One region of the Streptomyces sp. AK02-01A genome, then DNA from elsewhere that is predicted to be linked to it. Evidence: riboswitches for the same ligand, from Rfam matches in the RefSeq annotation. Region 1 holds a riboswitch; each other region holds the start of a gene.
The links. Region 1 has a riboswitch for cobalamin ahead of PV679_RS15590 (ribonucleoside-diphosphate reductase subunit alpha). Riboswitches for the same ligand answer to the same signal wherever they lie in the genome.
Positions count from the first base shown of each region.

Region 2: it holds a riboswitch for cobalamin, as region 1 does, so the genes downstream of both, PV679_RS00495 (ABC transporter substrate-binding protein) here and PV679_RS15590 (ribonucleoside-diphosphate reductase subunit alpha) in region 1, are expected to answer to the same signal.
Region 3: it holds a riboswitch for cobalamin, as region 1 does, so the genes downstream of both, metE (5-methyltetrahydropteroyltriglutamate--homocysteine S-methyltransferase) here and PV679_RS15590 (ribonucleoside-diphosphate reductase subunit alpha) in region 1, are expected to answer to the same signal.
Region 4: it holds a riboswitch for cobalamin, as region 1 does, so the genes downstream of both, cobN (cobaltochelatase subunit CobN) here and PV679_RS15590 (ribonucleoside-diphosphate reductase subunit alpha) in region 1, are expected to answer to the same signal.

Region 1 covers NZ_JARBAE010000014.1:4,130-11,598, reverse strand. Annotated here, with positions in the region: gene PV679_RS15610 (GntR family transcriptional regulator) at 1-674, shown strand, start outside; gene PV679_RS15605 (DUF3311 domain-containing protein) at 879-1,133, shown strand; gene mctP (monocarboxylate uptake permease MctP) at 1,130-2,749, shown strand; cobalamin riboswitch at 3,063-3,205, shown strand; gene PV679_RS15590 (ribonucleoside-diphosphate reductase subunit alpha) at 3,348-5,786, shown strand; gene PV679_RS15585 (ribonucleotide-diphosphate reductase subunit beta) at 5,777-6,808, shown strand; gene PV679_RS15580 (hypothetical protein) at 6,972-7,247, shown strand; gene PV679_RS15575 (hypothetical protein) at 7,347-7,469, opposite strand, start outside.
Region 2 covers NZ_JARBAE010000001.1:117,285-124,753, reverse strand. Annotated here, with positions in the region: gene PV679_RS00520 (cysteine synthase) at 1-628, opposite strand, end outside; gene PV679_RS00515 (MoaD/ThiS family protein) at 628-930, opposite strand; gene PV679_RS00510 (putative leader peptide) at 1,031-1,147, opposite strand; gene PV679_RS00505 (ABC transporter ATP-binding protein) at 1,214-2,008, opposite strand; gene PV679_RS00500 (iron ABC transporter permease) at 2,005-3,045, opposite strand; gene PV679_RS00495 (ABC transporter substrate-binding protein) at 3,052-4,053, opposite strand; cobalamin riboswitch at 4,102-4,234, opposite strand; gene PV679_RS00490 (M67 family metallopeptidase) at 4,224-4,637, opposite strand; gene PV679_RS00485 (amino acid permease) at 4,763-6,244, opposite strand; gene PV679_RS00480 (DUF2017 domain-containing protein) at 6,570-7,148, opposite strand; gene clpS (ATP-dependent Clp protease adapter ClpS) at 7,148-7,453, opposite strand.
Region 3 covers NZ_JARBAE010000027.1:94,786-102,254, forward strand. Annotated here, with positions in the region: gene PV679_RS23625 (fused MFS/spermidine synthase) at 1-351, opposite strand, end outside; gene PV679_RS23630 (patatin-like phospholipase family protein) at 397-1,239, opposite strand; gene tuf (elongation factor Tu) at 1,348-2,526, opposite strand; gene PV679_RS23640 (hypothetical protein) at 2,616-2,825, opposite strand; gene PV679_RS23645 (TVP38/TMEM64 family protein) at 2,891-3,595, shown strand; gene PV679_RS23650 (enoyl-CoA hydratase/isomerase family protein) at 3,603-4,658, opposite strand; cobalamin riboswitch at 4,776-5,015, shown strand; gene metE (5-methyltetrahydropteroyltriglutamate--homocysteine S-methyltransferase) at 5,162-7,469, shown strand, end outside.
Region 4 covers NZ_JARBAE010000008.1:44,604-52,072, forward strand. Annotated here, with positions in the region: gene PV679_RS10840 (precorrin-2 C(20)-methyltransferase) at 1-1,217, opposite strand, end outside; gene PV679_RS10845 (precorrin-8X methylmutase) at 1,214-1,840, opposite strand; gene cobG (precorrin-3B synthase) at 1,861-3,219, opposite strand; cobalamin riboswitch at 3,293-3,442, shown strand; gene cobN (cobaltochelatase subunit CobN) at 3,477-7,085, shown strand; gene PV679_RS10860 (hypothetical protein) at 7,336-7,469, shown strand, end outside.

The sequences.
Region 1 (7,469 bases):
TGCTCGATATGACGGACACTCTGCCGCCCGGCACGCCGGTACCTCCGGAACGTACGCTCGCCGCCGAGTTCGACACCTCGCGCACCACCGTACGCCAGGCGCTCCAGGAGCTGGTCGTCGAAGGCCGGCTGGAACGCATCCAGGGCAAGGGCACCTTCGTCGCCAAGCCCAAGGTCTCCCAGGCCCTCCAACTCACCTCGTACACCGAGGACATGCGGGCCCAGGGTCTCGAACCGACCTCGCAGCTCCTCGACATCGGCTATGTGACGGCGGACGACACACTGGCCGAACTGCTCGACATCACCGCCGGCGGACGCGTGCTGCGCATCGAGCGGCTGCGGCTGGCCAGCGGCGAGCCGATGGCCATCGAGACCACGCATCTGTCGGCGAAACGCTTCCCCGCGCTGCGCCGTTCGCTCGTCAAGTACACCTCCCTCTACACGGCGCTGGCCGAGGTGTACAACGTGCATCTGGCCGAGGCCGAGGAGACCATCGAGACCTCGCTGGCCACACCGCGCGAGGCCGGACTGCTGGGCACGGATGTCGGTCTGCCGATGCTGATGCTCTCGCGGCACTCCCTCGACGCGGCCGGCGAACCGGTGGAGTGGGTCCGTTCGGTGTACCGCGGCGACCGTTACAAGTTCGTGGCGCGGCTGAAGCGTCCGACGCCCTGACAAAGGCGCCGACAGACCGGAAGGAAAGCGGACGGGCCGTCAGGAACCGGGCTCTCGGGCCCGGTTCCTGAGCTGGGCCTCTTATATGGCCGCCGCATACCGTTGCCGTACCGATATACGGACGGGGGGTGACGGTGGGCGAATGCCACCCCTAGATTACCTGCGCATTACAACAGGCGATCAGTGAGGGGACGGAGCCGCCGTATGTCAGAAGTTCCGGAAGAGAAACCGCCCACCGTCACACCCATGCGAGTGGTCATCGGCCTCTGTCTTCTCGCGCCGTTCGTGGCCATGCTCTGGGTGAGTTCGTACGCGAAGGTCGAGCCGACATTCATCGGTATCCCGTTCTTCTACTGGTACCAGATGGCCTGGGTGCTGATCTCGACCACTCTGACCCTGATCGCCTATCAGCTCTGGCAGCGCGACCAGCGCTCGCGCAAGGGAGGTGCGTCGCGATGAACGGCGGCGTGAACGGCGTGGCACTCGCCGTCTTCATCTTCTTCTTCGTGGCCGTCACCGCCATGGGCTTCCTGGCCGCGCGCTGGCGCAAGGCCGAGAACGAACACAGCCTGGACGAATGGGGCCTGGGCGGACGGTCGTTCGGCACCTGGGTCACCTGGTTCCTGCTCGGCGGCGACCTCTATACGGCGTACACCTTCGTCGCCGTTCCCGCCGCGATCTACGCGGCGGGCGCGTCCGGCTTCTTCGCCGTGCCGTACACCATTCTCGTCTACCCGCTGATCTTCACCTTCCTGCCGCGTCTCTGGTCGGTGTCGCACAAGCACGGGTATGTGACCACATCGGACTTCGTACGCGGCCGGTTCGGCTCGAAGGGTCTCTCGCTGGCGGTCGCCGTCACCGGAATCCTCGCCACGATGCCGTACATCGCGCTTCAGCTCGTCGGGATCCAGGCGGTGCTGGACGTGATGGGTGTCGGCGGCGGAGAGGACACCAACTGGTTCATCAAGGACCTGCCGCTGCTGATCGCCTTCGGTGTGCTCGCCGCGTACACCTACTCCTCGGGACTGCGGGCGCCGGCCCTGATCGCGTTCGTGAAGGACACCCTGATCTACATCGTGATCGCGGTGGCCATCATCTACATCCCGATCAAGCTCGGCGGTTTCGACGACATCTTCCAGGCGGCCGGCGACAAGTACACGGCGGCCAAGGCAGGCGGCGTGGTGCCTCCCGCGGCCGGACAGTGGACATACGCCACGCTCGCGCTCGGCTCGGCCCTCGCGCTGTTCATGTATCCGCACTCCATCACGGCCACGCTCTCCAGCCGCAGCCGTGAGGTGATCCGGCGCAACACCACGATCCTGCCGCTGTACTCACTGATGCTGGGCCTGCTGGCCCTGCTCGGATTCATGGCGATCGCCGCCGGGATCAAGGTGGACAACGGCCAGCTCGCCATCCCTCAGCTCTTCGAGACGATGTTCCCGGACTGGTTCGCGGGCGTGGCCTTCGCGGCGATCGGCATCGGCGCGCTGGTGCCGGCCGCCATCATGTCGATCGCGGCGGCGAATCTCTTCACCCGCAATATCTACCGGGACTTCATCAAGCCGGACGCGACACCGGCGCAGGAGACCAAGGTGTCGAAGCTGGTCTCGCTGCTGGTGAAGGTCGGCGCGCTGGTCTTCGTGCTGAGCATGGACAAGACCGTCGCGATCAACTTCCAGCTCCTGGGCGGGATCTGGATCCTCCAGACGATGCCCGCGCTGGTCGGCGGGCTGTTCACCCGCTGGTTCCACCGCTGGGCGCTGCTCGCCGGCTGGGCGGTCGGCATGGTGTACGGCACGGCCGCGGCCTATGGCGTCGCCAGCCCCACCCAGGCGCACTTCGGCGGGTCTTCCAAGGAGATCCCCGGGCTCGGAGAGATCGGCTACATCGGCCTCACGGCGTTTGTGCTCAATGTGGTGACCACGGTCGTGCTGACATTCGTCCTGCGGGCGTTCAAGGCGCCGGAAGGCATCGACGAGACCAGTCCCTCCGACTACACGGCCGACGCCGGAGACCGCGGCGTGCAGGTCGAACTGCCGCCCGCCACGGCGGCCGACCCGGATCCGGTGCACTGACCGGACCCTGCCGACACAGCGCTGTCCGAGACAGCTCTGTCCGACTACAGCTCTGTCCGATACTTGGGGCCTTCGGGCCGGACGGGCCGCCGGAACACCTCCGGCGGCCCGTCCGCCGTTCAGCGCACCCACTCCTTGAGCTGCTCGGTCTCCAGCGTGATCCCCACCGGCTCGGGAAGCGTGACCTGCTTGCCGAACGGAACGGTACGCGCGGACGGATGCGGGTCAGCCCCTCGTGCCGACGACGATAGCGGAGCCGACCGACACCCGACGGTAAGAGCGCCGGGACACAAGATGTGGGGGGTGCTTTCCGAGCAAGGCCCCACATGTATGCTCGTGCTCGCTGTCGACACAGGGGAATCCGGTGCGAATCCGGAACTGTCCCGCAACGGTGTGCTGTGGTGTGCTTTGTCATACCCGCGAGTCCGACCACCTGCCGACGGTGCGTCCGGCTCGACCGAACCGGACGCCGAGACGTCCGGGCCCCGAGGCTGGGCCGGTGGACGCCGCACACGGTGCTGCCCCGAGCGGGTCGTACGGTGGTGCGCGCCTCCGCTTTCCCGCCGACGGCCCAGAGCCGAGCGAGGGAGAGCACCACGTGACCATCGCGCCAGCCGATCCGGCCTCAGGCACCTACGAGATCACCGCGCGGGCGGCCGACGGACCGGGCACCGCACTGCTGCGGACCCTGACGGAGCTGACCGCCGATCTGCCCGACACCGACCCCGGCAGAGTCGCCGCCGCCGCGCTGCGGGGCCGCAACGCCCGGTCGGACGAGGCGGAGCTGCGCGGCCTCGCCACCGAGGCCGCGGCGGGACTGATCTCCGAGGACCCCGCCTACTCCCGCCTCGCCGCCCGGCTGCTGGCCCGCGCCATCGCCGACGAGGCGGCGGGCCAGGGCGCCGTGTCGTTCTCCGCGTCCGTCGCCGTCGGCCATCGCGAGGGCCTGATCGCCGACCGGACCGCCGGTTTCGTGACGCTGAACGCGGCCCGCCTCGACGGGCTGATCGACCCGGCAGCCGACGACCGTTTCGGCTACTTCGGCCTGCGGACGCTCTACAGCCGCTATCTGCTCCGCCACCCGATCACCCGTCAGGTGATCGAGACACCGCAGCACTTCATGCTCCGGGTCGCCTCCGGCCTCGCCGAGGAGGCCGCGCCCGGTTCCGCCGCGGCCGCCCACGCGCTGGACGAGGTCGCCGCGCTCTACGGCCTGATGAGCCGGCTGGACTACCTGCCGTCGTCGCCGACGCTCTTCAACTCCGGCACGCGTCATCCGCAGATGTCCTCCTGCTACCTGCTGGACTCTCCGCTGGACGAGCTGGACTCGATCTACGACCGGTACCACCAGGTGGCCCGGCTCTCGAAGCACGCCGGCGGCATCGGCATCCCGTACTCCCGTGTCCGCTCGCGCGGTTCGCTGATCCGCGGCACCAACGGCCACTCCAACGGCATCGTCCCGTTCCTGCGGACCCTCGACTCCTCGGTCGCCGCCGTCAATCAGGGCGGCCGGCGCAAAGGCGCGGCCTGTGTCTATCTGGAGACCTGGCACGCGGACCTGGAGGAGTTCCTGGAGCTGCGCGACAACACCGGTGAGGAGGCCAGGCGTACGCACAATCTGAATCTCGCGCACTGGATCCCGGACGAGTTCATGCGGCGGGTCGAGGCGGACGGCGACTGGTCGCTGTTCTCGCCCGTCGATGTGCCCGAGCTGGTCGACCTGTGGGGCGACGACTTCGACGCGGCGTACCGGAAGGCCGAGGCGGACGGCCTGGCCCGGAAGACGCTTCCGGCCCGCGAGCTGTACGGCCGGATGATGCGCACCCTCGCTCAGACCGGCAACGGCTGGATGACCTTCAAGGACGCGTCGAACCGTACGGCCAACCAGACCGCCGAGCCCGGCTCGGTCGTGCACTCCTCCAATCTCTGCACGGAGATCCTGGAGGTCACGGACGACGGCGAGACGGCCGTCTGTAATCTCGGCTCGGTCAATCTCGGCGCGTTCGTGCTCTCCTCGGGCGAGCTCGACTGGACGCGGCTGGACGAGACCGTCCGTACCGCCGTGACCTTCCTCGACCGGGTCGTGGACATCAACTTCTATCCGACCGAGCAGGCCGGCCGCTCCAACGCCAAGTGGCGCCCGGTGGGCCTCGGTGTGATGGGCCTCCAGGACGTCTTCTTCAAGAAGCGGCTGCCCTTCGACTCCGCCGAGGCCGCCGCTCTCTCCACCCGGATCGCCGAGCGGATCATGCTCGCCGCGTACGAGGCCTCCTGCGACCTCGCCGAACGCGACGGTCCGCTGCCCGCCTGGTCCCGGACGCGCGCCGCACGCGGCGTACTGCACCCGGACCACTACGACGTGGAGCTGAACTGGCCGGAGCGCTGGGCGGCGCTGCGCGCCCGGGTCGCGACCACCGGGATGCGCAACTCCCTGCTGCTGGCCATCGCGCCGACGGCGACCATCGCCTCGATCGCGGGCGTCTACGAGTGCATCGAGCCGCAGGTCTCCAACCTCTTCAAGCGCGAGACGCTCTCCGGCGAGTTCCTCCAGGTCAACTCCTATCTGGTGACGGAGCTGAAGCGGCTCGGTGTCTGGGACGCGCAGACGCGCGAGGCGCTGCGCGAGTCCAATGGCTCGGTGGCCGGTTTCACCTGGGTCCCGGCGGAGGTCCGTGAGCTGTACCGGACGGCGTGGGAGATCCCGCAGCGCGGACTGATCGACATGGCGGCGGCGCGTACGCCGTTCCTCGACCAGAGCCAGTCGCTGAATCTGTTCCTGGAGACGCCGACCATCGGAAAGCTCAGCTCGATGTACGCGTACGCCTGGAAGAAGGGCCTCAAGACGACGTACTACCTGCGTTCGCGCCCGGCGACCCGGATCGCGCGCGCGGCGGGCGGCGGCGCGGCGGTCACGGCCGCCTCCTCCGGCCCGGCGCCGGCGGCCGTCCCCGCTCAGCAGCCCGGCCCGATGGCGCCCGACGCCGACGCCATCGCCTGCTCCCTGGAAAACCCCGAGTCCTGCGAGGCATGTCAGTGATGAGTTCCGACGACAAGAACACCAAGAACCTGCTCGACCCGGGATTCGAGCTGACGCTGCGGCCAATGCGTTATCCGGACTTCTACGAGCGCTACCGCGACGCGATCAAGAACACCTGGACGGTGGAGGAGGTCGATCTCCACTCGGACGTCGCCGACCTCGCCAAGCTCTCTCCTGGTGAGCAGCACATGATCGGCCGACTGGTCGCGTTCTTCGCGACCGGCGACTCGATCGTGGCGAACAACCTGGTACTGACGCTCTACAAGCACATCAACTCTCCCGAGGCGCGGCTCTATCTGTCCCGCCAGCTCTTCGAGGAGGCCGTACACGTCCAGTTCTATCTGACGCTGCTGGACACCTATCTGCCCGATCCCGAGGACCGCGCGGCGGCCTTCGACGCGGTGGAGAACATCCCGTCGATCCGCGAGAAGGCGCAGTTCTGCTTCCGCTGGATGGACTCGGTCGAGCAGATCGACCGGCTGGAGTCACAGGCGGACCGGCGGCGCTTCCTGCTGAATCTGATCTGCTTCGCGGCCTGTATCGAGGGACTCTTCTTCTACGGCGCCTTCGCGTACGTCTACTGGTTCCGCTCGCGCGGCCTGCTGCACGGCCTGGCCACCGGCACCAACTGGGTCTTCCGCGACGAGACGATGCATATGAACTTCGCCTTCGAGGTCGTCGACACCGTACGCAAGGAGGAGCCGGAGCTGTTCGACGACGCCCTTCAGCAGCAGGTCACGGACATGCTGAAGGAGGCCGTCGAGGCGGAGCTGCAGTTCGGCCGCGATCTGTGCGGCGACGGTCTGCCCGGCATGAACACCGACTCGATGCGCGAGTACCTCCAGTGCGTCGCCGACCAGCGCCTCCAGCGCCTGGGCTTCGCTCCGGTGTACGGCTCGGAGAATCCGTTCTCCTTCATGGAGCTCCAGGGCGTCCAGGAGCTGACGAACTTCTTCGAGCGGCGTCCGTCGGCGTATCAGGTCGCGGTCGAGGGCACGGTCGGCTTCGACGACGACTTCTAGTTTTAGAGCGGACCGGCCCTGGAGATGCCTCGCGACAGGGCGAACCGAACCGGGAAAGGGAAGGGCCGTTGGCACACACGTGCCGGTAGTCTCTCCGGACCGAACCCGAGCGATCTGCGAGCGAACAGTGATCCGAGACCTGTACAACGTCCGGTTGCAGCCCGTGGAAGGCGGTCTCACTCCGCTGACCGAGGAGGAGGAGCAGCGCATGCGCGCTGTGCTGTTCAGCGAACTCGGCAACAAAATCGCCGACCGGGGCTGGGCGCGGTTCCCCGCGTACACGCCGGAGGAGCGCCGCCGACTGATCGATGTCGCGCACCGCCTCAGCACTTACTGGGGTCAGCGGGTATTCGTCGAGGCCGTGGACCAGTGCGCCATGAGGCTCTATCTCCATGGACATGGGGCCCCGTCGGCGGAACCGCTGCCGCCGCACGCGTAGGACGTCGGCGTGATCCTCGTTCGTGGACCACGGCCGGCGATCTGCCGCAGGACATGAGGTGAGGCCGCGGGCCGGGGAGATTTGGCCCGCGGCCTCACCTCATGTCTCGCGGAAATGCGGGACTTCCGGGACGTGCCGGGCCGCGCCGTGGTCGACCTCCGCCCAGACGGTCTTGGTGAACGCGTCACGGACGGTCCAGCCCCAGCGGTCGGCGTAGGCGGC
Region 2 (7,469 bases), on a different contig from region 1:
CGTAGACGACGTCGTCGTAGCGCGGCTCGGCGGCGACGATCTTGATGTCGGGCTTCTGTTCCCGCAGGAAGCGGCCGACGCCCATCAGCGTGCCCGTCGTGCCGAGACCGGCGACGAAGTGGGTGACGGAAGGCAGGTCGGCGAGGATCTCGGGACCGGTGGTGGCGTAGTGCGCGCCCGCGTTGTCGGGATTGCCGTACTGGTAGAGCATCACCCAGGACGGATTCTCGGCCGCCAGCTCCTTGGCGACCCGTACGGCCGTGTTGGAGCCGCCCGCCGCCGGTGACGAGATGATCCGCGCGCCCCACATGGCGAGCAGGTCGCGGCGCTCCTGGGAGGTGTTCTCCGGCATGACGCAGACGATGCGATAGCCCTTGAGCCTGGCCGCCATGGCGAGCGAGATCCCGGTGTTGCCGCTGGTGGGCTCCAGGATCGTGCAGCCCGGCGTGAGCCGTCCGTCCTTCTCGGCCTGTTCGACCATGTGCAGTGCGGGACGGTCCTTGACCGAGCCGGTCGGATTGCGGTCCTCCAGCTTGGCCCAGATCCGGACCTCGTCCGACGGCGACAGCCTCGGCAGCCGGACCAGTGGCGTGTTGCCGACCGCCGCCAGCGGGGAGTCGTACCGCATCAGGACGAGTGGATGTCGAGAGCGCCGCCGGCCACGGCCGGAAGGATGGTGACGCTGTCGCCGTCGGCCAGCTTGGTGGAGACGCCATCGAGGAAGCGGACGTCCTCGTCGTTGAGGTAGACGTTCACAAAGCGGCGGAGCTGGTTGCCGGCGGCCGGGTCGACCAGCCGCTCCCGGATGCCGGCGTGGCGCGTTTCGAGGTCGGCGAAGAGCTCGGAGAGCGTGTCACCGGTACCCTCGACCGCCTTGGCGCCGTCGGTGTAGGTGCGGAGGATGGTCGGGATGCGGACCTCGATGGCCATGGCGTGGGCTCCTGTCGGGAGATGGCGTGACGGGCGCGCGGCTCGGGCCCCCGCGCGAGGGGGTGGTGCGAATGCGGAAGGCCCCGCTCGGGACCGGCGTTCAGCCGGCGGCGCTGTCGGGACAGATGGCACTGGCGAGACGGCACAGGTCGACGTGCAGCCGCGCGACGAGCAGCGGGCCGCTCGGCGTCTTGTCGCTCACGTCGTGGAAAACCATGCGGTCATCGTATCGATTCCCGGTCCGCGGCCCCGCATGTGATCTCGCACGGCGGACGGCTGGTGTTCAGCAGGCGGACGGCGGCAGATAGACGATCGTGGTGGCGCCGGTCACCGGATGCGTGCTGACCTCGGCCTTCACTCCGTAGACGGTCTGGAGCAGCTCGGCGGTGAGGACCTCGCGCGGTGTGCCGGAGGCGACGATCCGGCCGGCCTGGAGGACATAGATCCGGTCGCAGTAGTAGGCGGCGAGATTCAGATCGTGCAGGGCCAGCAGATTGGTCGTTCCCGATCCTCTGACGAGGCTGAGTACGTCGAGCTGGTAGCGGATGTCGAGGTGGTTGGTCGGCTCGTCGAGGACGAGCAGGGACGGCCGCTGGACGAGTGCGCGGGCGACCAGCGCGCGCTGGCGTTCGCCGCCGGACAGCGACGGGAAGGCGCGTCCGGCGAGCGCGGCGATGCCGACGCGTTCGAGGGCCGCCGCGGCGAGGGCCTCGTCGGCGGCCGTGTCGGGCTCCCAGAAGCGTTTGTGCGGAGAGCGGCCCATCGCGACGACTTCCCGGACGGTCAGCTCGAAGTCCGTCCGGCCGTCCTGCGGGACGGTGGCGACGCGTCGCGCTCTCGCCTTGGGAGTCATGGTGTGCAGGTCGTCGCCGTCGAGCAGGGCACGGCCACGCGTGGGACGCAGTGTCCCGTACACACAGCGGAGCAGCGTGGTCTTGCCGCTGCCGTTGGGACCGACGAGGCCGACGGTCTCGCCGGGAGCGGCGGTCAGGTCGGCGCCGTCGACGAGACGGCGTCCGCCCGTCCCGTACGACAGGCCCTCGATCCGGAGCCTGGCCGCGGTGACCGGGCCGTTCATACGGGCGCTCCTTCCGGACGGCGGCGCATCAGCCACAGGAAGAACGGTCCGCCGGTGAGAGCGGTGAGCACGCCGACGGGGATGTCCTGCGGAGCGGCGACGGTACGGGCCGCGAGATCGGCGATCACCAGCACGACGGCTCCGCCCAGCGCCGCCACCGGCAGCAGGACGCGATGAGTCGCGCCGACGGCCATCCGCGCGGCGTGCGGCACAAGCAGTCCGATGAAGCCGACGGCGCCGCTGGTGGCCACCATCACGCCGGTGACCAGGGAGGCGAGTACGAAGACGGCGGCCCGGAAGCGCCCGGTGTCCAGTCCGAGGACGGTCGCGCCCTCCTCGCCCACCAGCAGCAGATCGAGCGGTCTGGCCAGTGCCATCAGCAGGCCGATCCCGGCGGTGAGGACGACGGCGGGCAGGATCAGCGTGGACCAGCGGGCGCTGCCGAGGCCGCCCAGCGTCCAGTAGAGCGCCTCCTGGAAGTGTTCCGGCCGCGCGGAGACGACCAGCACGAGCGTGGTGAGCGCCGAGAGGATGTACGAGACGGCGACTCCGGCGAGGACGAGCCGGCCACCGGTCATCGTGGAGCCGCGCCGGGCCAGCGCGTACACCAGCGCCAGCGCGACCAGCGAGCCGGCGAAGGCGGCGGCGGGCATGGCGACGGTGGTGGTCACTCCGCCGCCGATGCCAAGGACGAGGACCAGCACGGCGCCGGTGGAGGCTCCGGAGGAGATGCCGAGGAGAAACGGGTCGGCGAGCCGGTTGCGCACGAGCGCCTGGAGGACGGTGCCCACGACGGCCAGCCCGGCGCCGACGATCGCGCCGAGCAGCACCCTCGGCAGCCGTACGTCGAGCACGATGGTGCGGAACGGTCCCGGCTCCGCGCCGCCGGTGAGAGCGGTGATCACCTGACCGGGCGGGATCCGTACGGAGCCGAGGGCCAGGCCCGCCACGACGGCGGCCACGAGGGCCACGGCGAGGCAGGTCAGCAGCAGGGTGTAGCGGAGCCGCCCGTGGCCGGGCGGTGTCTCGCGGCTCACGGCGGCTTACTTCGCCGTCTCCGGGTGGAGCTGGGCGGCGAGCCGTCCGATGGCGTCCGGAGCGCGTACGCCGAGGACGACGTCGGAGAGCGGCATGACCGCGAACCGCTGGTTCCTGATCGCCGGTACGTCCTTGAGGACGGGATCGTCCAGCAGCCGCTTCTTCTTCTGCGCGACGGTGGTGGAGCCGTAGTCGTAGATGACGATGACCTCGGGCTTGCGGGCGACGACCTGCTCCCAGGTGGCGTCGCCGAAGGACTTGTCGAGGCCGGCGAAGACATTGCGGCCGCCGGCCCGTTCGATCAGTTCGTTGCCGATGCCCTTGCCGCCCGCGGTGAAGGCGGTCTTGTCACCGCTGTCGTAGACGAAGACGGAGAGCGGCTCGACGCCCTTCAGCCGTGTCCCGGTGGCGGCGACGGTGGTACGGGCCCGCGCGATCCACTTCTCGGCGCGGCCGGAGACGCCGAAGGTGCGTCCGGCCTCCTCGACCTCGCGGTAGACGTCGTCCATGGATGTCCGGCCCGGGACGCAGTTCTCCAGATTGAGCCGGGTGTTGATGCCGGAGGCCCTGAGGTCGTCGCGGCCACGGCCGTCCTTGGCGTCGAAGGCGCTGGCGTAGCCGCCGTAGACGAAGTCCGGGTTGGCGGCGAGCAGCTTCTCCTTGGAGGGATACTCCTTGGCGAGGACAGGGACGCCGCGGTACGCCTTCTCGTAGGCGGGCAGGATCCTGTCGTCCAGATAGGCGGTTCCGGCCAGCGACTTCTGGAGCCCGAGCGCCAGCATGATCTCCGTGACGTGCTGGTTCATGGTGACCACGCGCTTCGGCGGCGCCTGATAGGTGGTTTTCACGCCGCAGTTGGTGACGGTGTACGGAAAGCCGGGAGCGGCCTCGGCGGCTGCGGGCTTCCCGCCGTCCGCGTCCGTGGAGGCGCCGCACGCGGTGAGCGTGAGCGGCAGCAGTACGGCGGATATGAGGGCGGGCGCGAGCGCACGGCGGCGCCGGGACATGGCTGACACGACTGGGCCTCCTCCGGGGGATTTCCGCGTCCCCTGGCTGGTGGGAGAAGGGCGGCAGGTCAGTTCCTGGCTGCCAAGCTGGGCTTGGTCACAGTGGCGGGACCGCGCCGGTTTCGCACCGGCTTCCTGGGTCCTGCCGCCTCGGTTCGGCGCCCAGTGTGTCAGACGATCTCGACGTCCTCCTCGGTGACCTCGCCCTCAACGATCCGGTACGAGCGGAACTGGAAGGGGCCGGCCTCGTCGGTGTCGGCCGTGGAGACCAGCACGTAGTGGGCGCCCGGCTCGTTGGCGTAGCTGATGTCCGTACGGGACGGATAGGCCTCGGTCGCGGTGTGCGAGTGGTAGATGATCACCGGCTCTTCGTCGCGGTCGTCCATGTCCCGGTAGAGCTTCAGCAGGTCCGCCGAGTCGAACTCGTAGAAGGTGGGCGAGCGCGCGGCGTTCAGCATGGGGATGAAGCGCTCCGGCCGGCCGGTCCCGGCCGGTCCCGCGACCACGCCGCAGGCCTCGTCGGGATGGTCGGCTCGCGCGTGCGCGACGATCTGGTCGTGCAGGGCCTGGGTGATGGTGAGCATGGTGGAAATATAAACGGGCCGGACCGGCGGCCGACCGTACGGTGAGCGGGCCGGATGCCGACGGCGGTGCCTCGGACGGTGCGACGGCCCCCGGGAAGTGATCCGAGGGCCGTCGGAGCGCGCGGTCAGTCCCTGGCGGAGGCGTACTCCGGCGTGCCGCGCTCGGTGATCCGCGGATCGCGCCGCTTCAGGTACTGCCAGCCGGCCGCCAGGCCCAGCGCCCAGACCGCCGCCACATACAGACAGACCCGCGCGTCCTTGTCGTAGGCGATCAGACAGGTGACCAGGGCCAGGAAGGCCACCGCGACCCAGCTGAACACCGCGCCGCCCGGCGCGGGAAAGGACGAGGCCGGCAGCCGGCCCGCGTCCACGCCGCGGCGGTAGCGGATATGGCTGACCAGAATCATCATCCAGGTCCAGATACCGGCCGCGGTGGCCACCGAGGTGACATAGCCGAACGCCTTCTCCGGGACGACGTAGTTGAGGACCACGCCGATGCCCATCAGCGCGACGGAGACGGTGATGCCGAGCGCCGGTGTCTTCCGGGAGTTGAGCTTGCCGAAGGCCCTGGGCGCCTCGCTGTTGGCGGCGAGGTCGCGCAGCATCCGGCCGGTGGAGTACATCCCGGAGTTGCAGGAGGAGAGCGCGGCGGTCAGTACGACGAAGTTGACGATGCCCGCGGCGAGCGGAATGCCCATCTTCTCGAAGGCGTGCACGAACGGGCTGTTGCCGGCCGAGAACTCGGTCCACCTGACGACCGCGAGGATGACGGACAGCGCGCCGACATAGAAGACGATGATGCGCCAGGGCAGCGTGTTGATGGCCTTGGGCAGGGTCTTCTCCGGATTCTCGGACTCGCCCGCGGTGACGCCGACCAGTTCGACGGCGAGATAGGCGAACATGACGCCCTGGAGGGTCATCAGGCTGGAGCCGATGCCGTTCGGGAAGACGCCGCCGTGCGACCAGAGGTTGGCGGGCGCGGCGGTGTCACCGGCGTCGGAGAAGCCGAGAGTGAGCACTCCGAGACCGATCACGATCATGCCGATGATCGCGGTGACCTTGATCATCGAGAACCAGAACTCGACCTCGCCGAAGATCTTCACCGAGATCAGGTTGACGCCGAAGAGCACCACCAGGAAGACCAGCGCGCTGACCCACTGCGGGATCGGCGGAAACCAGAAGTGGATGTAGATCGCGGCGGCGGTCAGCTCCGCCATGCCGGTGACGACCCACATCAGCCAGTACGTCCAGCCCGTGGCGTAGCCGAAGAACGGGCCGAGGAACTCCCGGGCGTACTCCGCGAAGGAGCCCGAGACCGGCCGGTAGAGGAGCAGTTCGCCGAGCGCCCGCATGATGAAGAAGATCACGACGCCGGCGAGGGCGTACATGAGGATGATGCTGGGGCCGGCCTTGGCGATGTTCGCTCCGGCGCCCATGAACAGGCCGACGCCGATCGCGCCGCCAATGGCGATCATCTGGACCTGACGGCTGCCGAGCCCGCGCTCGTAGCCCTCTCCGGCCGCGCCGTCCGCGGCCGTCCCCTGTCCGGTCGAGGCACGTTCGGCGCCCTTGTCGCCGTACTCCTTGTCGACCTGCGCGGAGGTCATGGTGGTACGCCCTTTCTCCATGCCGGTCCGCGCCGTGCTCGGCGGTAGGACCAGTTCCCGGTTCCCCCCGGATATGGATGAAGTGCTACCGGCGGTGGCCGGCCTCAGCTCCCCCGGGGACAGGGGTGGAGTCCCCGGGGGATCGTGAAGATCTATCACGGCGGCAGGGCCCGGCCCCGGGCCGCGCTGTGGCGCAGCCCACAGGAAGAAGCGAACAAATTTCCCCGGGAACCGCAAACGCCGCCGCGCCGGTGACGGGATCGTTACGCCGAATTGAGGCTCGTTTGAGCGTACCGAGGAGGCCGCGCGGGCCGCCGCCAGGGCGTCACGGCATCAGCGTCTCGACCAGCGTCTCCTGCAACGCGCCGAGCCAGAGGTACGCCATCACCATCGGCTTGCGCGGGTCGGAGTCCGGCAGCCGGTACAGCTCGCCGCCCTCGTCCTCGTCCGTCACCTCAAGGCGCGTGCCGATGGTCAGCCGCAGATCGTTGAGGGCGCCGAGCCAGTGCAGACAGTCGTCGGGGCTCAGCTTGAGCACGGCGCCGCCCTCGCCGGCCGAGGCGAGCGCGTCCAGTGTGCGGACGACCGCCAGACCGTCCGCCCGCTTGCGGCCGCGCAGGTCGTTCTCCGTGAACCGCCTGAACTCCGAGGAGAATTCGCGTAGTTCGTCGTCCTCGTCGCCGTACGCGTCGGGAAAGAGCCGGGCCAGCGCGGGGTCGGCCGGCGGTTCTGTGGGGCCTTCGGCGAAGAGCGCGGCGAGCGGGTCCTCGCCCTGCGCGGGCTCGTCACCCGGCCCGATCAGCTCCAGGAGCTGGACGGCCAGCGAGCGCAGGATCGAGATCTCGACCTCGTCGAGCGCGACGGCCGCTCCGCCGCCCGGGATCGCCTCGAAGTTCCCGGCCATCAGCCGCGGTCCTGCGAGAGGGTCGCCCACAGTCCGAATCCGTGCATCGCCTGCACGTCGCGCTCCATCTCCTCGCGGCTGCCGCTGGAGACGACGGCGCGGCCCTTGTGGTGAACGTCGAGCATCAGTTTGTGTGCCTTGTCCTTCGAGTAGCCGAAATAGGTCTGAAAGACGTACGCCACATAACTCATGAGATTGACCGGGTCGTTGTGGACGATCGTCACCCAGGGCACATCGGGTTCGGGGACGGCGAAAGTCTCCTCGGCCGACTCGGGGCGTTCGATCTCAGTCGGAGCAACACTCACGGTTCGGGACGACCTT
Region 3 (7,469 bases), on a different contig from region 1:
GCCGGCCGGTATCGGCAGCCGCTCCGCGACCAGCGCCAGCAGCCCCGTGTCGGCCTCCACCACCTGCTGCGCGGAGCCGGGCCTCGTCGCGGCGACATAGCGAGGCAGCGTGAACGCGCCGCCGCCGAGATGGAGCACGGAGAGCGGCAGGCCCTCGGCCGCGGCGCAGTCGACGACATGGGCGAGGCGTTGTACGTACTCGAACTCAAGATGGGTCGGCTCGTCCAGATCGACGTACGACTGCGCCGCGCCGTCCACCGTCAGCAGCCAGGCCCGCTCCCGGTCGACGTCGGGCAGCAGTTTCGCGGTGCCGCGGTCCACGGCGCGGATGACGGGGATCGGCTCGTTCACCGTCCTATTGTGCGCCGTGCTCCGGCCCGCGCGGGCCGCGCCCGGTCAGTCCGCCCAGAGCGCGGCGACGGCCGCCGTGTGCGTCCCGGCCTGGGCCAGCCCCGCGCGGGCGGCGCCGGCCCGGCGGGCCGGGTCGAGGACATTGCGGCCGATCGCCTTCTTCGCCGCGGCGGCGGGCGTGATGACCTCGACCCGGGCGCCCGCCGCGGTGAGCGCGGCGGCCTGGGTGCCCGGAGCGGCGATCACACCGTTGCCCGACCCGACGGGCGCGATCACGACGACCCGCTCGTAGCCCGCGGCGAGCTGGGCATTGGCGGGTGAGTGCGTCCCGCCGTCGATCCACCTGCGGTCCTCGATGGTGACCGGCGGCCAGACACCGGGCACGGCGCAGCTCGCGGACACCGCGTCCACCACCGGTACACCGCTGTCCTTGTCGAAGGACCTCAGCTCACCGGTGAGCGCGTCCACGGCGGTGACGCTGAGCGGCCGGGCCGGCCAGGTGTCGGTCAGGATGCTGGCGGCGAGCACCGCCTTGCGGTCCGCCTCCGGGACGGTGGCGGCGGCCAGGGCGTACTTGCCGAGCTTTCGCGCGTACTCCTCGGGTGTGCGGGAGGTGAGCATGGCCCGCGCGTAGCGGAAGAGCACGGCCGCCCCGAGGCGTGCCGCGGCCGTGTCGCCCGGCGCCGCGAGCTGGCGCTCGTACAGCTCACCGAGGTCATGGGTACCGGCGGCGATCTGAGCGCCGACCACCGAGCCCGCCGAGGTGCCGACGATCAGATCGGCGCTGGTCAGATCCGTGCCGGCGGCGCTGAGCCCGTGCAGGACGCCGATCGTCCAGGCGACTCCGGTGACCCCGCCGCCGCCGAGGACCAGTGCCGTACGCGTCATGGTGTCCGCCTCTCCCCCGCCGGACCCGCCGTCCGGCGCAGGAGAAGTGTCGCGCACGGCAGCGCGCCCGTCTCCCGTGGGTCGGTACGGGAGACGGGCGCGGGCCGGTCAGAGCAGCGAGGTCACCGTACCGGCGCCGACCGTGCGGCCGCCCTCACGGATCGCGAAGCCGAGCCCCGGCTCCAGCGGTACGTCCCGGCCCAGCTCGACGGTCATGGTGACCGTGTCACCGGGACGTGCGACGGCCGCCTCGCCCAGGTCGATGTCGCCGACGACATCGGCCGTACGGATGTAGAACTGCGGCCGGTAGCCGCTGCTGACAGGAGTGGTCCGGCCGCCCTCGCTCGCGGACAGGACATACACCCGTGCGGTGAAGCGCCTGCTGGGCACGACGGTGCCGGGCGCCGCGACCACATGGCCGCGGCGGACCGCGTCGCGCGCCATGCCGCGCAGCAGCAGCGCGACATTGTCACCGGCCTGCGCGGACTCCATCGGCTTGCCGAAGGTCTCCAGACCGGTGACCGTGCTGGTCACCGGACCCGAGTCGGCGCCCAGTACCTCCACCCGGTCACCCACGCGCACCGTGCCGCGCTCGACCGCGCCCGTGACGACCGTGCCGCGCCCGGTGATGGTGAGGACGTTCTCCACCGGAAGCAGGAACGGCGCGTCCGTGTATCTGACCGGCATCGGCACATAGGTGTCGACGGCGTCGAGCAGTGCCTCCACGGACGCGGTCCAGCGCGGGTCGCCCTCCAGCGCGCGCAGGCCCGACACCCGGACGACCGGCGCCGCGTCTCCGCCGTAGCCGTGCCGGCTGAGGAGCTCGCGGACCTCCAGCTCGACCAGGTCGGTCAGCTCGTCGTCGCCCGCGTCGGCCTTGTTGAGCGCGACAACGATGTGGTTGACGCCGACCTGACGGGCGAGCAGAACGTGTTCGGCGGTCTGCGGCATGATCCCGTCGAGCGCCGAGACGACGAGGATGGCCCCGTCGAGCTGGGCGGCGCCGGTCACCATGTTCTTGATGTAGTCGGCGTGACCGGGCATGTCCACATGCGCGTAGTGCCGGGTGCCGGTCTCGTACTCGACATGCGCGATGTTGATGGTGATTCCGCGCGCGGCCTCCTCCGGCGCCCGGTCGATCCGGTCGAACGGCACGAAGGTGCCGGTGCCCCGGTCGCTGAGGACCTTGGTGATGGCGGCGGTCAGGGTGGTCTTGCCGTGGTCGACATGGCCCATGGTGCCGATGTTCACGTGCGGCTTGGTGCGCACGTATGCCGTCTTGGGCATGGTTCCTTCCAGGAACTCGAAGCGTGAGAGGGACCCCTGGGCCTTGCCGACCCTCCCCCTGTGGGGTCCGCCGGACGATCCGGGAAGGGTCAGCTTCGGGCGCCGCCGAAGGGCGCCGCCGCCGCGGCCGCTACCGCCGCGGCCGCTACCGCTGCGAGTACCGCCGTCGCGTACGGCGCGAGGAGCGCGGCAGCCTTCGGCGCGTCCGCGACTGCGGACGGCGCTGCGAGGAAGGCGTACCGGGACATGTCGCCGATCATCGCCCACGGCCCGCCGTCGCGTCGAATGGTTTTCAGCACTCCGCGTGCGGTCCTGGCCCTTGCCTGAACGGCAATCACACACGCTTGTCGGTTAGTCTCGCCACGTGCTCGACACCGTCCCCCCGCCGTCCCCGGCCCGTGCCGTCCGTTGCTCCAGGGCGCTGCTGTCACCCTGGTCGCGGTTGGCCCTGCTCGTGGCCCTGCTGGCGGCGGCGGGCACGGCGGTGCTGCTGTACGAGCCGCAGAGACTGCTGGCGGACGGCTGGCCGCCGCAGGTCAGCGGTGGTGCGGCGGTGGTGCTGTTCGCCGTGGCGTACGGGCTGTGCGCCGTCGCGTTCGTACCCCGGCCGCTGCTCAATCTCGCCGCGGGCGCGCTCTTCGGATCCCGGCTCGGACTGCCCGCCGCGCTGGCGGGGACGGTGCTGGCGGCCGGGATCTCCTTCGGACTCGGCCGCTTCCTCGGACAGGAGGCGCTGCGACCGCTGCTGCGCGGCCGCTGGCTGAAGTCCGCCGACATCCAGCTCAGCAGGCACGGATTCCGGTCGATACTGGCGGTACGGCTCTTCCCCGGAGTGCCGTTCGCGGCGGCCAACTACTGCGCCGCCGTCTCGCACATGGGATGGGTGCCCTTTCTGCTGGCGACGGCGATCGGCTCGGTCCCCAACACCGCGGCCTATGTGGTCGCGGGCAGCCGGGCGACCTCTCCGACGTCGCCGACATTTCTGCTCGCGATGGGCTTCATCGTGGTCACGGGACTGGGCGCGGCCGTGGTCGCCTGGCGCAAGCGCCATCGCCTCAACGGCCGCTGAGAAACCGTCAGGCTCTGTCAGCGCCGCCGAGTCCGAGGTCTCCGCCGGGCGGACGGGCGGAGAACCGCGCCACCTCCGCGTCCGTGACCAGCGCCAGCTCCTCCGGCGACCAGCGAGGCGTACGGTCCTTGTCGATGACCTGGGCGCGGATGCCCTCCACCAGATCGGCCGTGGTGAGCGCGGCGCACGAGGCGCGGTACTCCAGGTCGAGCACCTGCTCCAGAGTGCTTGTCCGGCGGGCCAGACGCAGCGCGGCGAGAGTGGCCTTGAGCGCGGTGGGTGACCGGGTCAGGATCGTCGCGGCGGCCTCCTTCGCGGCCGGACCGCCGTGGTCGAGCAGCCGGCCGACGATCTCCTCCATCGAATCGGCCGCGTAACAGATGTCGATCCACGCGCGGTCCGTGGCGAGTTGAGCCTCCGGCGGGGCCGCCGCGTAGCGGTGCGCGATCTCACCCGCGTCCGTTTCCGCGAGCGCGGCGCTCAGCTCGGGCAGCCGGTCCGAAGGGACGAAGTGGTCAGCGAGGCCGCACAGCAGCGCGTCCGCCGCGCCCACCGCCCGTCCGGTCAGGGCGAGATGCGTGCCCAGTTCACCGGGCGCACGGGACAGCAGATAGGTGCCTCCCACATCGGGCACCAGACCGATACCGGTCTCGGGCATGGCGACGGCGGACCGTTCGGTGACGATCCGTATGGTGCCGTGCGCCGAGACACCGACCCCGCCGCCCATCACGATGCCGTCCATCAGCGCGACATACGGCTTCGGGTAGCGGGCGATACGGGCGTTGAGCCGGTACTCGGCACGCCAGAAGGCGGCGGAGGCACCGCCGCCGGTGCGCGCGTCCTCGTGGATGGCGCGGATGTCACCGCCGGCGCACAGCCCGCGCTCTCCGGCGCCCGAGATGACCACGGCCGCCACGCTCTCGTCGTGCTCCCACTCCGCCAGGGCCTTGTCGATCGTGAGCACCATGGCATGAGTGAGGGCGTTGAGCGCGCGCGGGCGGTTCAGCGTGATCCGGGCCGTGCGGCCCGCCCGGCCGAGCAGTACGGGTTCCTCGTGAGCCATGCTCTCGCTCGTTCCTTCCCTGGTCCGGCACGTCGGCGGCCCGGCCCTTCCGGCGCCGTCCCTGCCCAGTATCGGCGCACTGGGAGACAAGCCCTGCAAGATCCGAAAGAAAGGCCCTAAGCTGGAGGCGCAGTCGGTTCGCCCTGCCCGCCAGGCAGACGCGTCGTAAGAGGGAACCCGGTGCGAATCCGGGACTGCCCCGCAGCGGTGAGTGGGAACGACCGCCGTCATAAGCACTGGACACACCAGTCCGGGAAGCGACGGCCAGTAGGAGCTTCGTACACGTACGTGTCCGTACGGATACGGCACGAGGCGCGCCCGCGAGTCCGAAGACCTGCCACTGCCCGGATGCGACCACCGCACCCGGAATCTCGGTGACCTCGTGGGCGGGTCGGCGGTTGAGCGCGGGCACACACGCGAGGTGCCTCGCTCCGGCTTCCGTTCCTTCGCTTCCCACGGGCCGTCCCGGGATGTTTCCCGCACGACTCGCGAAGGAGAGTTACGTGACACCCAAGTCCGCAGCCGCGGCCACCCGGTCCACCGTCCATGGCTACCCGCGCCAAGGCCCCGACCGGGAACTGAAGAAGGCCATCGAGGGCTACTGGAAGGGCCGGGTCACCGCCGACGCCCTGCGGGAGACCGCCGCCCGTCTGCGCCGTGACAACTGGCGCGAGCTCGCCGAGTCCGGCCTCGACGAAGTGCCCACCGGTGACTTCTCGTACTACGACCATGTGCTCGACACCAGTGTGATGGTCGGCGCGATCCCCGCCAGGCACCGGGCCGCCGTCGAGGCGGACGCGCTCGACGGCTACTTCACCATGGCGCGCGGCGCACAGGACGTCGCGCCGCTGGAGATGACCAAGTGGTTCGACACCAACTACCACTATCTGGTGCCCGAGTTGGGTCCTGACACGGTCTTCGCCGCCAACCCCGCCAAGCAGCTCTCCGAGCTGCGCGAGGCCGTCGCGCTCGGCCACACCGGCCGGCCCGTGCTGGTCGGGCCCGTCACCTATCTGCTGCTCGCCAAGCCCGCGCCCGGAGTGGCCGCGGACTTCGAGCCGCTGACACTGCTGGACCGGCTCCTGCCGGTCTACGCCGAGGTGCTGGCCGATCTGCGGGCGGCCGGCGCGGAGTGGGTCCAGCTCGACGAGCCCGCTCTGGTCCAGGACCGTACGCCCGCCGAGCTGAACGCCGTCGCCCGCGCCTACCGCGATCTCGGCGCGCTCACCGACCGGCCTCAACTGCTGGTCGCCGCCTACTTCGACCGCCTCGGCGAGGCCCTGCCCGTACTGGCGAAGGCACCCGTCGAAGGTCTCGCGCTGGACTTCACCGGTCCCGCCGCCGCCAATCTCGGCGATCTCGCCGCGGCCGGCGGTATTCCCGGCAAGCGGCTCGTCGCCGGAGTGGTGGACGGCCGCAATGTCTGGATCAACGATTTCGCGGCCTCGCTGAGCACTCTCGCCACGCTGCTCGGTCTGGCCGGCCGGGTCGATGTGTCGACTTCCTGCTCTCTGCTGCATGTGCCGCTGGACACCACGGTCGAACGGGATCTGGATCCCGGGCTGATCCGGTGGCTGGCCTTCGCCCGGCAGAAGACCGAGGAGGTCGTCACGCTCGCCCGCGCTCTCACCGGCGGCACCGACACCGTCGCGGCCCGGCTCTCCGCGAACCGCGCCGATCTGGCGTCCCGCTCGGCCTCGGCGATCACTCGCGACCCGGCGGTACGGGCCCGCTCCGCGTCCGTGACCGAAGCGGACGCCCGCCGCGGCCTGCCGTACACCGAGCGCGCCGCCGCGCAGCGTCAGCGGCTCGGTCTGCCACTGCTGCCGACGACCACGATCGGCTCGTTTCCGCAGACCACGGAGTTGCGCACGGCACGCGCCGAACTGCGGGCCGGCCGGCTGGACGCGGCCGGCTACGACCGGCGGATCGAGGCCGAGATCCGTGAGGTCATCTCCTTCCAGGAGAAGGCCGGGATCGATGTCCTGGTACACGGCGAGCCCGAACGCAACGACATGGTGCAGTACTTCGCCGAGCGGCTCACCGGATATGTGGCGACCAGCCACGGCTGGGTGCAGTCGTACGGCACCCGTTATGTCCGACCGCCCATCCTGGCCGGTGACATCTCGCGTCCGGCCCCGATGACCGTCGCGACGACCTCCTACGCCCAGTCGCTGACCGACCGCCCGGTCAAGGGCATGCTGACGGGCCCGGTCACCATGCTGGCCTGGTCCTTCGTCCGCGACGACCAGCCGCTCGGCGAGACCGCGCGGCAGGTGGCGCTGGCCCTGCGGGACGAGGTCGCGGACCTGGAAGCCGCAGGGACGGCCGTCATCCAGGTCGACGAACCGGCGCTGCGCGAGACCCTCCCGCTGCGTGCGGCGGACGGACCCGCCTATCTGGCGTGGGCCACCGAGGCGTTCCGGCTCACCACCGGCGGGGCCGGGCCGGACACGCAGATCCACACCCATATGTGCTACGCCGAGTTCGGCGACATCGTCCAGGCCATCGACGACCTCGACGCCGACGTCATCAGCCTGGAAGCCGCGCGCTCCCATATGCAGGTCGCCCACGAACTCGCCGGTCACGGCTATCCCCGCGCGGCCGGACCCGGCGTGTACGACATCCACTCGCCGCGCGTGCCGAGCACCCAGGAGGCGGCCGACCTGCTCCGCACCGGCCTGAAGGCGATTCCCGCCGAGCGGCTCTGGGTCAATCCCGACTGCGGCCTGAAGACCCGCGGCTGGCCCGAGACCCGCGCCTCCCTTGAGAACCTGGTCGCCGCCGCCCGTATGGTCCGGGCCGAACTGT
Region 4 (7,469 bases), on a different contig from region 1:
TGCAGCCGTTCGGCGATGACCTCCCACGGCTTGAGCCGGTCGGACAGCGAGAGCACGGCGTAGTCGTGGCCGAGCGGAGCGCCGGCCCGGGCCGCGGCGGCGTTGGCGGCGGTCACGCCCGGCAGCACCCGTACCGGGACATCCTCGTACGGCGGCCGGGACGCCACCTCCAGTACGGCCGTGGCCATCGCGAAGACGCCCGGGTCGCCGCCCGAGACCACGGCCACCCGCCGGCCCCGCCGCGCCAGATCGAGCGCGAACTCGGCGCGCTCCGACTCCACCTTGTTGTCGGAGCCGTGCCTGATCTGGCCGGGACGGACCGGCACGCGGTCCAGATAGGTGGTGTAGCCGACGAGGACCTCGGCCGCGGCCAGTGCGCCGCGCGTCTCGGGTGTGAGCCACAGCGGTCCCGCCGGGCCGGTGCCGACGACCACGACCTCGCCGCGTTCGGCCGGCGCGGGCACGGCGTCGATCCGGCTCGGCAGGACGGCGACCGAGAAGTACGGCACGGACTCCGGGTCGGTCTCGGCCAGCGGGCCGGTGCGTTCGCCGCTCATCGTGGCGCGTTCGACATACCGGGCGTCCGCCAGCCGGCCGGCCCGTTCGACGGCCCGCCGCACGGTCGGGAAGGTGCGGCCGAGCTTCATGACGACGGCCGAGTCCGCCGAGGCCAGGCGGGCCGTCAGCTCCTCCTCGGGCAGCGTGCCCGGCAGGATCGTCAGCACCTCCTCGCCCTCGACGAGCGGTGTGCCGAGCCGCGCGGCGGCGGCGCTCACCGAGGTGACACCGGGGATGACCTCGGTCGGATAGCGGTCGGCGAGCCGCTTGTGCATATGCATGTACGAGCCGTAGAAGAGCGGATCGCCCTCGGCGATCACGGCGACCGTGCGTCCGGCGTCCAGATGCGCGGCGAGCCGGTCGGCCGACTCGGCGTAGAAGTCCTCCATCGCGCCCCGGTATCCGCCCGGATGGCCGGTGGTCCCGGTGGTGACCGGATAGACCAGCGCCTCCTCGATATGGTCCGGGCGCAGATGTCCGGCGGCGATCGAACGGGCTATGGACCGGCCGTGCCGGGCGCTGTGATACGCGATCACATCGGCCTCGGCGATGACCTGCACGGCGCGTACGGTCATCAGTGACGGGTCGCCCGGGCCGAGGCCGACTCCGTACAGCCGCCCGGTGGAAGGCCCGGAGGCCGCGGAGGTGTTCGCGTTCACTCTTCCTCGCTCGCTATCGCGTTGATGGCCGCGGCGGCGATGGCGCTTCCGCCGCGCCGTCCGCGTACGACCAGGTGCTCAAGCCCGGAGGGGTGGCCGGCCAGCGCGTCCTTGGACTCGGCGGCGCCGACGAAACCGACCGGCACACCGATGACGGCCGCCGGCCGCGGTGCGCCGTCCTCGATCATCTCCAGCAGCCGGAAGAGCGCGGTCGGAGCGTTGCCGACGGCCACCACCGCGCCCGCCATCCGGTCCCGCCACAGATCGAGCGCGGCGGCGCTGCGTGTGGTCTTCGCCGCGGCGGCGAGCGCCGGCACCGAAGGGTCGGACAGGGTGCAGATGACCTCGTTGCCCGCGGGCAGCCGCTTGCGCGTGACACCGCTGGCGACCATGGCGACATCGCACAGGATCGGCGCGCCCGCGCGCAGCGCCTCGCGGGCGCGCGCCACCACACCGGGAGTGAAGGCGAGGTCGCGCACCAGGTCCACCATCCCGCAGGCGTGGATCATCCGCACCGCGACCTGCGAGACATCGGCGGGCAGCCCGGCGAGGTCCGCCTCGGCGCGGATCGTGGCGAAGGACTGGCGGTATATCGCCGCGCCGTCCTTCTCGTAGTCGAACACTGTGGACACTGTGGTCTCGCTCATCTCGTCACTGGGGTTGTGCGTGCCGTCGCCACCGCTTCGGCGAGCTCCGGTCCCGTCGCCGCTGTCCTCGGCGGCGGCGCCGCCGGGAGGTTTCCTGTTACGGAGACTACGGAGATGGTGTAGCCGCCTTCGCCGGTCGCGACCACGTCCACCCGGTCGCCCTCCGGACGGCCGCAGCGGCGCGCGCAGCCGGACCAGTACACGGGCAGCCCGCCGGGCGCGGCCGTCATGGCTCCGGCCGCGTCGGTCCGTACGTCCGAGAGTGCCTTGGCGCAGCCCGGCCGGCCGGTGCAGGCGCCGACGCCGTACCAGGACGAGTCCGGGTCGGTGATCAGCCCGGCCGTACGGAGACCGGCCAGCAGGCCCCGGGCCGCGGCCGGTTCGAGCCCCGGCACGATCACTCCGCGCCATGGCGTCACCCGCAGCTCGTCGCCGCCGGCCGTCAGCGTCCGCCAGCGCGCCACGCTCAGCCGTCCCAGCGGTGCGTACACGGAGACGGCCACGGTCCCGTCGGGGGAGTGGACCAGCCCGGCGGGCGGCGCCGCCGCTGACGGCGGCGGCATCGCCGCGAGAGGCTCCGCCGCGATCCCGGCCCCGGTCAGTCGCGCGGCCACCGCCGCGTCCAGCCCCTGGCCGGCGGGCAGTTCTCTTACGCGCCAGGCGCCCGAGCCGCTGGCCTCCGCGACCGTGAGGAAGGTCTCCGCCGCCAGCAGGGCCGCGCGCGACGCGTCGGCGGCGGTCACGCGCAGAGCGGCCGGTGCGTGCGGCCCGGAGTCCCTCGCGGCCGACCGGTTCGTCCCGGTATACAACGCGGCCGTTCCGTCCCGCCGTGCGAGCAACGTCACATCCGCGCCGAGCGCCGCCATATCGCCGCGGCCGTCGTCCAGCGCGAACAGAAAGCGTCCCGAGAGGGCCGTCGCGGTCTCGCTCGCGCACAGCAGCGTGTCCAACTCCCGTGTCCACAACTGGACGTCCGCGCCGGGAAGTCCGTCCAGTCCGGCCAGCGGCGAGGCGACGATGTTCCGTACGCGTTCATGGCGTTCCGAAGGGAGCAGACCGGCCTCGCGGAGCAGCTCCGCCAGCTCCGCGCCGCAGCTCTCGCCCAGCCCGCGTAGCTGCACATTGCCCCGTGACGTGATGTCCAGACGCCCGTCGCCCAGCCGCTCCGCCGCCGAGGCCAGCACGCTCGCCTGATGGCGCGTCAGAAGTCCGCCGGGCAGCCGCAGTCGGGCCAGCCGCCCGTCGTCGGCCGTGTGCAGCCGAAGCGCGCCCGGGCAGGCGTCACCGCGCTCCCGCACGGGAGCTTCGTCCCGGTTCACGGGTGTTGGCGAGGTGGGCGGCATGGCGGCGAGCATACCCACGTACCCGCGCGCCCTCCCCTGCCGTTCCGGCCATCGTGCGGGCGCCCTCCCGCCCGTGACCTGCACCACCTACTATGCAGACGGCGGGTCGCCAGACCCGTCACCGCCAGCGACGGCGTCAGGGGAGGAAGCCCGGTGAGAATCCGGCGCGGTCCCGCCACTGTGAGCCCGGCAGCAGCCGGGTGAGTCAGGAACTCCCGCCGTCCACACCACCGCCCGGGGCGCGGACCCCGAGGAAGGCGTGACGCCGCATGATCCTGCTCCTGTCGACGTCCGACACCGACCTGCTCAGCGCCCGTGCGGCGGAGGGCCCGGTCCCGTACCGGTACGCCAACCCGGCCCGGCTCGCGCTCGACGAGCTGCCCGCGCTGCTGGACGGCGCCGATCTTGTCGTCGTACGGCTCCTCGGCGGGCTGCGCGCCTGGCAGGACGGGATCGATCTGCTGCTCGCCGGAGACCGCCCTGTCGTGGTCCTCACCGGTGAACAGGCCCCGGACGCCCAGCTCATGGAAGCCTCCACGGTGCCCATCGGCATCGCCGCCGAGGCGCACGCCTATCTCGCCCACGGCGGTCCGGCCAATCTGGAACAGCTCGCCCGGTTCCTCTCCGACACCGTCCTGCTGACCGGTCACGGCTTCGAGCCGCCGGCGCCCGCGCCGTCCTGGGGCCGGGTCCACCGCCGGGTGGAGACCCTGGACGCCCTCGGCAGCCGGCCGGTCATCGCCGTGCTCTACTACCGCGCCCACCATCTGAGCGGCAACACCGCCTTCATCGACACCCTGAGCGAGGCCATCGAGGAGGCGGGCGGCCGTGCCGTGCCGATCTTCGTCGCCTCGCTGCGCGCTCCCGAGCCCGATCTGCTCGACGCGCTGAGCGGTGCCGACGCCATCGTCACCACCGTGCTCGCCGCCGGTGGCACCCGGCCCGCCGAGGCGTCCGCCGGCGGCGACGACGAGTCCTGGGACGCCGGCGCGCTGGCCGCGCTCGACGTGCCGATCCTCCAGGCCCTCTGCCTCACCAGCAGCCGCGCCGCCTGGGAGGAGAGCGACGAAGGGCTGTCACCGCTGGACTCCGCGTCGCAGGTCGCCGTGCCGGAGTTCGACGGCCGCCTGATCACCGTGCCGTTCTCCTTCAAGGAGATCGACGAGGACGGCCTGCCCGCGTATGTCGCCGACGCCGAGCGCTCGGCGCGCGTCGCCGGGATCGCCGTACGGCACGGGCGCCTGCGCCACATTCTGAATCAGGACAAGCGTCTCGCCCTGGTGCTCTCCGCCTATCCGACCAAGCACTCCCGGATCGGCAACGCCGTCGGTCTCGACACTCCCGCGAGCGCCGTCGCGCTCCTGCGCGAACTGCGCGGCGCGGACTACGACTTCGGCGACGAAGAGGTGCCGGGCCTGGAGTCCGGCGACGGCGACGAGCTGATCTACGCCCTCATCGAGGCCGGCGGCCACGACCAGGACTGGCTCACCGAGGAGCAGCTCGCGCGCAACCCGGTCCGGATCCCGGCCGCCGACTACCGGCGGTGGTACGGACAGCTCCCGGCCGACCTGCGGGAATCCGTCGAGCACCACTGGGGTCCGCCGCCCGGTGAGATGTTCGTGGACCGGAGCCGGAATCCGGAGGGCGACATCGTGCTCGCCGCGCTGCGGCGCGGCAATCTGCTGATCCTGATCCAGCCGCCGCGCGGCTTCGGCGAGAATCCCATCGCGATCTACCACGATCCCGATCTGCCGCCCTCGCACCACTATCTGGCCGCCTACCGCTGGATCCAGGCGTCCCAGGAGGACGGCGGCTTCGGCGCCGACGCCATGATCCACCTCGGCAAGCACGGCAACCTGGAGTGGCTGCCCGGCAAGAACGCCGGTCTCTCCGCCTCCTGCGGACCCGACGCGGCCCTCGGTGATCTGCCGCTGATCTATCCGTTCCTGGTCAACGATCCGGGCGAGGGCACGCAGGCCAAGCGCCGCGTCCATGCCACGCTGGTCGACCACCTGGTGCCGCCGATGGCGCGCGCCGAGTCGTACGGCGACATCGCGCGGCTGGAGCAGCTCCTCGACGAGCACGCCTCGATCGCGTCCATGGACCCGGCGAAACTGCCCGCGATCCGCGCCCAGATCTGGACGCTGATCCAGGCCGCCAAGCTCGACCACGACCTCGGTGTGGCCGACCGGCCCGAGGACGAGGGCTTCGACGAATTCATCCTCCATCTCGACGGCTGGCTCTGCGAGATCAAGGACGCGCAGATCCGCGACGGTCTGCACGTGCTGGGCGGCGCGCCCACCGGCGAAGCCCGGGTCAATCTGGTCCTGGCCATCCTGCGCGCCCGGCAGATCTGGGGCGGCACCTCGTCCCTTCCCGGTCTGCGCGAGGCCCTCGGCCTCGACGAGTCCGCCGCCACGCGCACCACCGCCGACGAGGCGGAGGAGCGGGCGCGCGCACTCGTCCAGGCCATGGAGGACGCGGACTGGGATCCGGCCGCCGTGCCGGAGGCCGCCACCGGCCACGCACCGGCCGTCGCGGACATCCTCGACTTCGCGGCCACCGAGGTCGTCCCGCGTCTCGCCGGCACCACCGCCGAGATCGAACACGTCCTGCACGCGCTGAGCGGCGGATTCGTCCCGGCCGGCCCGTCCGGCTCGCCGCTGCGCGGCCTGGTCAATGTCCTGCCGACCGGCCGCAACTTCTACTCCGTCGATCCCAAGGCCGTCCCGTCCCGGCTCGCCTGGGAGACCGGCCAGGCCCTCGCCGACTCCCTGCTGGAGCGCTACCGAGGCGACAACGGCGACTGGCCGACCTCCGTCGGGCTGTCCCTGTGGGGCACGAGCGCCATGCGCACCTCCGGCGACGACATCGCGGAGGCGCTCGCGCTGCTCGGCGTCCGGCCGGTCTGGGACGACGCCTCCCGGCGGGTCACCGGACTCGAAGCGATGTCCCCGGCCGAACTCGGCCGTCCCCGTATCGATGTGACGCTGCGCATCAGCGGCTTCTTCCGGGACGCGTTCCCGCACGCCATCGGTCTGCTGGACGACGCCGTCCGGCTCGCCGCCTCGCTGGACGAACCCGACGACACCAACTTCATCCGCGCCCACGCGCGGGCGGACCTGGCCGAGCACGGCGACGAACGGCGCGCCACCACCCGTATCTTCGGCTCGCGGCCAGGCACCTACGGCGCGGGAATCCTCCAGCTCATCGACAGCCGCGACTGGCGCACCGACGCGGATCTCGCGGAGGTCTACACGGCCTGGGGCGGATACGCGTACGGCCGCGAACTCGACGGCCGGCCGGCCCGCGACGAGATGGAGACCGCGTACAAGCGCATCGCGGTGGCCGCCAAGAACACCGACACCCGTGAGCACGACATCGCGGACTCCGACGACTACTTCCAGTACCACGGCGGCATGGTCGCCACGGTGCGCGCGCTCAAGGGCTCGGCGCCGGAGGCGTACATCGGCGACTCCACCCGGCCGGAGACGGTCCGTACCCGCAGTCTGGTGGAGGAGACGTCCAGGGTCTTCCGTGCCCGCGTGGTCAATCCGCGCTGGATCGAGGCCATGCGCCGGCACGGCTACAAGGGAGCCTTCGAGCTGGCCGCGACGGTCGACTACCTCTTCGGGTACGACGCCACGACAGGCGTGGTGGCCGACTGGATGTACGACAAGCTCACGGAGACCTACGTACTGGACCCGGAGAACCGCGAGTTCCTCCAGGAGGCCAACCCCTGGGCGCTGCACGGCATCGCGGAGCGGCTGCTGGAGGCGGAGTCCCGTGGCATGTGGGCGAAGCCGGATCCGGCGGTGCTGGACGCGCTGCGCGAGGTGTTCCTGGAGACGGAAGGGGAGCTGGAGGGCGAGGACTGATTCCGGCCGCCCGGAACTCTCCGCATATGTGCGTGCTTTGTCGTACTCTGTCCGGCCTGTATGTCGTGTCATGTCTTGGTGTGGGTCCGCGTCCGGCACCGGAGCGCCGTAAAGACTGCCGGATTACGGCAATGCGCGACGTGTCCATCGGTAACACAATGGGCAGTGCACAGACGGGGGGAGTGCCTCGGATGCCGGGATGCGGAAACGCGGGGGCGGCGCCGGGGTTTATGAGCACAGGGGGTGGGCGATGGGTGAATTCCTCAGCGCCGCGATGGGGTTCCCCGCAGTACTGTTCGGCGCCGCGCTCCTGGTAGTCGTGGCGTTCTGGGTCCTGGTGCTGGCCGGCGCGGTCGACCACGATCCGTTTCACACTCCGGTGGA